Regions from separate parts of the Microbacterium caowuchunii genome, predicted to be linked through region 2. Evidence: predicted binding sites of a transcription regulator. Region 2 holds the regulator's gene; each other region holds the start of a gene.
The links. Region 2 encodes HrcA, which represses chaperone genes, less so after heat shock. Its sites were predicted from a motif close to TTNGCACTCGNNNNNNNCGAGTGCNAA; they were not measured.

Region 1: a site for HrcA is predicted at 1,414-1,440, ahead of groES (co-chaperone GroES). Genes of this name have one in related genera too.
Region 3: a site for HrcA is predicted at 865-891, ahead of groL (chaperonin GroEL). Genes of this name have one in related genera too.

Annotation. Positions count from the first base shown of each region.
Region 1 covers NZ_CP044231.1:2,552,301-2,554,566, forward strand. Annotated here, with positions in the region: gene rarD (EamA family transporter RarD) at 1-938, opposite strand, end outside; gene groES (co-chaperone GroES) at 1,031-1,327, opposite strand; gene F6J84_RS12170 (Hsp70 family protein) at 1,606-2,266, shown strand, end outside.
Region 2 covers NZ_CP044231.1:1,801,687-1,803,952, reverse strand. Annotated here, with positions in the region: gene hemW (radical SAM family heme chaperone HemW) at 1-627, shown strand, start outside; gene hrcA (heat-inducible transcriptional repressor HrcA) at 802-1,839, shown strand; gene dnaJ (molecular chaperone DnaJ) at 1,885-2,266, shown strand, end outside.
Region 3 covers NZ_CP044231.1:878,159-880,424, reverse strand. Annotated here, with positions in the region: gene groL (chaperonin GroEL) at 1-826, opposite strand, end outside; gene F6J84_RS04160 (cold-shock protein) at 1,040-1,243, opposite strand; gene F6J84_RS04155 (LytR C-terminal domain-containing protein) at 1,391-1,993, opposite strand; gene F6J84_RS04150 (DUF3263 domain-containing protein) at 2,029-2,266, opposite strand, start outside.

The DNA.
Region 1 (2,266 bases), 750 kb from region 2:
ACGTCCGGGACGCGGGATGCCTCACGACGCGTCCGCCGGGCGGCTCGGGCGGCGACGACGGAGTCCACGGTCAGGATGACCAGAGCGACCCAGACGATGGCGAAACCGATCCAGCGGCCGAGCGTCATCTGCTCGCCGAGCAGCCAGACGCCGATGATGAACTGGAGCACCGGCGCGACGAACTGCATGATCCCGAGCGTCGTGAGCGAGGCCCGGCGGGCCGCCGACGCGAACATCAGCAGCGGAACCGCGGTGGCGACGCCGGCGCAGGCGAGCAGGAGCAGCTTGCCGCCCCCCACCGAGGTGAACGCCAGGCCGCCGAGCGCTGCCACGACGGCGAGCTGCACGATGGCGACGGGGGCCAACCAGAGCGACTCCAGGGTCAGTCCGCTCACGGCGTCGACGGACGGCCCGATCTTCTTCTTGACCAGCCCGTAGAAGGCGAACGAGAACGCGAGGCTGAGCGCGATCCAGGGGAACGCGCCGTACCCGACGACGATGACCACGACCGCGGCCGCCGCCAGGGAGATCGCGACCCACTGGGCGATGCGCAGTCGCTCGCGCAGCAGCAGCACACCGAGCAGGACGGTCACGATCGGGTTGATGAAGTACCCGAGGCTCGTCTCGATGACGTGCCCGGTGAGGGCGCCGACGAGGTACACCTGCCAGTTCACGTAGATCAGCAGCCCGGCGAGGACGGTCAGCCCGACCAGACGGGGCTGACGCAGGATGGCGACCAGCCGGCGCCACGAGCGCGTCACGGCGATGAGGATCGCGCAGAAGACGAGCGAAAGCAGGATCCGCCAGGCGACGATCTCGAACGGACCGATCGGCGCCAGCAGGACGAAGTACAGCGGGAGGAAGCCCCAGAGTGCGTACGCGCCGAAGGCGTAGAGGCCGCCGGCGGTGCGCTGCTCGGCGGGAGGAGTCGGTGTCACCGGCCCAGCCTAGGTCCGGCCGGCGCACGCGCGGGTCGCAGGAACCACGAAGGGCCCGTCCACCGGAGTGGACGGGCCCTTCGACGAGTTCGTCAGCGAACGACGACGGCGAGGACGTCGCGGGCCGAGAGCACGAGGTACTCGTCGGCGCCGAACTTGACCTCGGTCCCGCCGTACTTGCTGTAGATGACGCGGTCGCCGACGGCGACGTCGAGCGGAACGCGGTTGCCGTTGTCGTCGATGCGGCCGGGGCCGACAGCCACGACCTCGCCCTCCTGGGGCTTCTCCTTGGCGGTGTCGGGGATGACCAGGCCACTAGCGGTGGTCTGCTCGGCCTCGACCTGCTGGATGACGATGCGGTCCTCGAGCGGCTTGATGGAAACCGACACGGTCTACCTCTTCTTTCTCGCTTCGTGAAACGGAAGACTCATTAGCACCCTCACACCGAGAGTGCTAACGCCAGTGTAGAGGCGTACTGGCACTCGTGCAACGCGAGTGCCAATGCGGGTCCACCCCGTAATCTCCCCTCCTCCCCCTAACGTCCCGGCGCGGCCGAGCCCGTCCGACGGAGGACCCGATCGTCCGGCCCCCTAATCTGCGGCGGACGTGTCCCCCAAATGGCCATGCGGTGGTATACAGGCCCTGTACCACTCCTGAGGGGGCAAATATGGGTGAGTACGTTCTCGCCGTCGATGTCGGGACGTCTCGAGTGAGTGCTGCCGTCGCACGCAAGGCGACGACCGGGGAAATCAGCACCACGAGCGTCGCTCTGGGGCGCGCCCGGGACGCGGCGCCGGCGACCGTCTTCGTCGGCGAATCCGGGCTGCAGTTCGGGGATGCGGCGGACCGGCGCGCGCTCGTCCAGCCCGACCGGGCGCTGCGGGCCGTGAGCATCCGCATCGGCGACGATGCACCCTTCGTCGTGGGCGACCGCCGATTGATGCCGGCCGACGTCTTCGCCGCGATCGTCGGCTGGGTCGTCGAGTCCGTGAAGGACCGTGAGTCCGCCGATCCGTCCGCCATCGCGGTCACGGTCCCCGCGACCTGGGGCGACTACCGCACCGACCTCGTCCGCGCCGCCCTGGAACGGGCGGGCCTGACCGGGGTGGCGCTGACCACCGGCGCCGAAGCCGCCGCAGCCGAGTACGAGACCGCCACCCCGCTCCGGCCGGGTCGCGCCCTCGCCGTCTACGATCTCGGCGGCGGCGGATTCGAGGCCGTCGTGCTGCGCAAGGAGCGCGGCTCCGACCGGCTGCGGATCGTCGGCACACCGCTCGCCGCAGATGACGCCGCCGGGGGGGACGTCGACGACGCGGTCCTCGCCCGGG
Region 2 (2,266 bases):
GAGAGCCTCGCGGACTGGCGCACCTCGGTGGAGACGGCGCTGGCGCTGGAGCCCGACCACCTGTCCGCCTACGCACTGATCATCGAGGACGGCACGAAGCTCGCCCGCCGCATCCGCAGCGGTGAGGTCCCCGCCCCCGACGACGACCTGCAGGCGGACATGTACGAGCTCGTGGACGATCTGGCGGGCGCGGCGGGGTTCGACTGGTACGAGGTCTCGAACTGGGCGCGGGGGGAGTCGCACCGCTCCCGCCACAACCTCGCCTACTGGCGGGGCACCGACTGGTGGGGCTTCGGTCCCGGCGCGCACAGCCACGTCTCCGGCGTGCGGTGGTGGAACGTGAAGCACCCCGCCGCGTACGCGCAGCGCCTCGCACAGGGGATCTCGCCCGCCGCGGCCCGCGAGATCCCGGATGCCGATGCCACGACCCTGGAGCGGGTGCTGCTGCAGTCCCGCATCCGGGAGGGCCTGCCGGTCGACCTGGTGCCGGCCTCACGGCGCCCGCAGGTGGCCGGCCTCATCGCCGACGGTCTCGTCGAGGGCGCCGACGCCGTGCGGGGCCGCGTCGTCCTCACCCGCCGCGGTCGTCTGCTGGCCGACGCCGTGGTCCGTGCCCTGACCGACTAGCCCCCTTCTCCGTCCCGCAGGCCCGTCGACTCGCCACGTTTTGCGGATCCGGCGGCGCCGTCACCCGCAGAACGTGGCGAGTCGACCGCGGGATGGTGCGGCGCTCACGGCTCGCATGAGGTTGGACGGGCTAGAATTGGCACTCTGGGAACTCGAGTGCCAGGAGGGATGAGCATGGTCAGCGAACGTGGACTCGATGTCCTGCGTGCGATCGTGCAGGACTACGTCGAGACGCGCGAACCCGTGGGCAGCAAGGCGATCGTCGAGCGGCATTCGTTCGGCGTCTCGGCCGCGACGATCCGCAACGACATGGCGCTCCTCGAGGACGAGGAACTCATCGCGGCGCCGCACACCTCCTCCGGCCGCGTTCCCACCGACAAGGGCTACCGCGTCTTCGTCAATCACCTCGCCGAGCTCCGTCCCCTCACCACCGCGCAGCGCAACGCGATCACCGCCTTCCTCGACGGCCCCGCCGACCTCGACGACCTCCTCGCCCGCACGGTGCGCGCGCTGACCCAGCTCACCGGCCAGGTCGCCCTCGTGCAGTACCCGTCCTTCGAACGCGCGAACGTCACGCACGTCGAGCTCGTCCACCTCGGTGGCACCCGCATCATCGTGATCGTCGTGACCGACACCGGTCGCGTCTCGCAGCGTCTGGCCACCGTGCCGGATGAGGTCGACGAGGCGGATGTCGCCCAGTTGCGGGCTCGGGTGTCCGTGCTGGTGACCGGGCAGTCCGTCCGGCAGGGAACCCTCCGCGTCGAGCAGGCACTGGCGAAGGCGGTCACCCCCGCGGGAGCCGACGGCGCGTACCGCGAACTCCTCCGGGTCGTCGGCGAGGAGCTCGACGAGTTCCGCCAGGACCGGCTCGTGATGGCGGGTGCGGCGAACCTCGCCCGCACCGTGTCGGACTTCCGCGGCAGCATCTACCCGCTTCTCGAGGCGATCGAGGAGCAGGTCACGCTGCTGCGACTCATGACGGAGATGGTGGCGGACGAGCACGGGCTCGCCGCATCCATCGGCCGGGAGAACGCACCTTTCGGGCTCGCGGAGGCGTCGGTGGTCGCGAGCGACTACGAGGCGACCGTCGGGCAGGCCCGGGTCGGCGTGCTCGGCCCCACACGGATGGACTACTCCAGCAACCTGGCCGCGGTACGCGCCGTGGCGCACTACCTGAGCCGGTTGCTCGACGAAGACGAACGGGCGCGCTGAGCGCTCGCACATGATCCCGCGCGCGGCGCGGACGGGAAGGCGAAAGTGGCGGACCACTACGAAGTACTCGGCGTGTCGCGGGAAGCGACGCCGGACGAGATCAAGCGTGCCTATCGCAAGCTGGCACGGCAGCTGCACCCGGATGTGAATCCGGGTGAGGACGCGGCCGAGAAGTTCAAGCTCGTGACCCATGCCTACGACGTGCTGAGCGACCCGGAGCAGCGCCGTCGTTACGACATGGGGGACACCGGCGGCTTCGGCGGCGGCGGCGCGGGCTTCGGCGGGTTCGGCGACATCTTCGAGACGTTCTTCGGCGGCGGCGGTGCCGGCGGAGGCGGGGGACGCTCGCGTCCCCGCTCTCGCGCCGAGCGTGGTCAGGATGCGCTGGTGCGCGTCGACCTCGAGCTCGGCGACGTCGTCTTCGGCG
Region 3 (2,266 bases), 920 kb from region 2:
CCTTGACGGCAGCCGACTTGAAGATGCCGCGGATCTTGTTGAGCACGAGCGTGGCCAGAGCCTCGCCCTCGACGTCCTCAGCGATGATCAGGAGTTCCTTGCCGTCCTGGATCACCTTGTCGACGATCGGGAGCAGGTCCTTGATGTTCGAGATCTTCTGGTTCGCGATCAGGATGTAGGGGTCTTCGAAGACCGCTTCCTGACGCTCCGGGTCGGTCACGAAGTAGGGGTTCAGGTAACCCTTGTCGAAACGCATACCCTCGGTGAGCTCGAGCTCGGTGCCGAAGGTGTTGGACTCCTCGACGGTGACCACACCCTCCTTGCCGACCTTGTCGATCGCCTCGGCGATGAGTGCACCGATCGCGGGGTCTGCGGCAGAGATCGACGCGGTGGCGGCGATCTGCTCCTTGGACTCGATCTCCTTCGCGGAAGCGAGCAGCGCCTCGGTCACGGCCTCAACGGCCTTCTCGATGCCGCGCTTGAGCGAGATGGGGTCGGCGCCGGCCGCGACGTTGCGCAGTCCTTCGCGAACGAGCGCCTGAGCCAGGACCGTGGCGGTCGTGGTGCCGTCACCGGCGACGTCGTCGGTCTTCTTGGCGACCTCCTTGACGAGCTCCGCACCGATCTTCTCGTACGGGTCGTCGAGCTCGATCTCCTTGGCGATCGACACACCGTCGTTGGTGATCGTGGGGGCGCCCCACTTCTTCTCCAGAACGACGTTGCGACCGCGGGGACCGAGGGTCACCTTGACCGCGTCAGCCAGGATGTTGAGGCCGCGCTCGAGGCCGCGACGGGCCTCCTCATCGAAAGCGATGATTTTTGCCATGTGTGTGTCGTCCCTCCCGGACGTGGGCTTACCGTCTATTAGCACTCGTCAAACGCGAGTGCTAACTCATTCTGGCACTCGACCCCATCGAGTGCAAGCCACTCCGGACCGACGCGTCACGCGGCGTGACCCGCACGCACGACGACCCCGACGGCTCGGGAGCCGGCGGGGTCGGACGGATGCGGAGACATCCTCAGGCGAGGAGGCGGATCCTCAGGCGAGGACGCGGACCTCCTCGGCCTGCGGGCCCTTCTGCCCGCTTCCGACGGTGAACTCGACCGCCTGTCCTTCTTCGAGGACGCGGAAGCCGGTCATATCGATGTTCGAGTAATGGACGAAGACGTCCTGCCCATCACCGGACGTGATGAAGCCGAAGCCCTTCTCGGCGTTGAACCATTTGACGGTGCCCTGAGCCATGTGAATCTCCTGAAGCGGGTGGAAACGCCTTCATCGTATGTAGCGGGCCCCGCATCCGGGCAGCGAAGTCGGCACTGTTGACACGGGCGCCGTCAACTGTTTACGCCGCGGAAACACGCACCGCCCGGAGGCGGCGCGAGGAGCGCGTCACTCGGCGGATTCGGGCTCCGGAGCCCCGGCGGCGGTGCGGTCGAGACCGATGACGACGGTCAGCTGGGCGGACTGGCTCTCGTCGAGTTCATCGGTGCCCGGGTCGTCGAGCGGCTGGTACCGATCGCTCTGCTCGACCCTGGCTCCGCCGATGACCTCCGCCAACCCCAGCGCGGCGGCCTCGTCGGCGGGGAACGCGTAGTAGACGGTGGTCTCCGGGAAGTCGGTGACGCTCGCCTGACTGGCAAGCACCGAGTCGGCGCTCCATCCGGCGGCGACGATCTCATCCTTCAGGGTCGTGGCCAGGCCCTGCTCGCCGGTCGCGTTGAGCACGACGACGGAGAAGGACGTGTCGACGACGGCGGCCACCTCCGGGATCGGTTCGACGGTGGGTTCCGGGGTCGGGAAGAGCGTCACACGGCCGGATGCCACAAGGCTCCCGAAGATGCCGATGATCACGAGCAGGATCGTCGCGACCAGCGCCCAGAGCGCGATGACGCCCGGTCGCATGCGCGGGTTCTCGGCCCGATGGGCCCCCACCCGTCCCGATCCCTCCGGGAGATCGTCGAAGCGATCACGGGGGAAGCTCTGGCGCGGCACCCCCCGATGCTACCGAACCGATGCCGTGAGCCCGGTCAACCGGCCATCCGCGACGCGCGGGCGCGGCGACGGTCCTCGCGGATGCGGCGGAGCCGCCCGACGAGCATCGGGTCGTGCGCGAGCGCCGCCTCGGTGTCGATCAGGCGGTTGAGCAGTTGGTAGTAGCGGGCGGGCGCGAGCCCGAGCTCGGCACGGATGGCCTCCTCCTTCGCGCCCGCATGGGCGCCCCACCGGGATTCGAAGTCGAGGATGTCGCGGTCCCGGTCGCCGAGC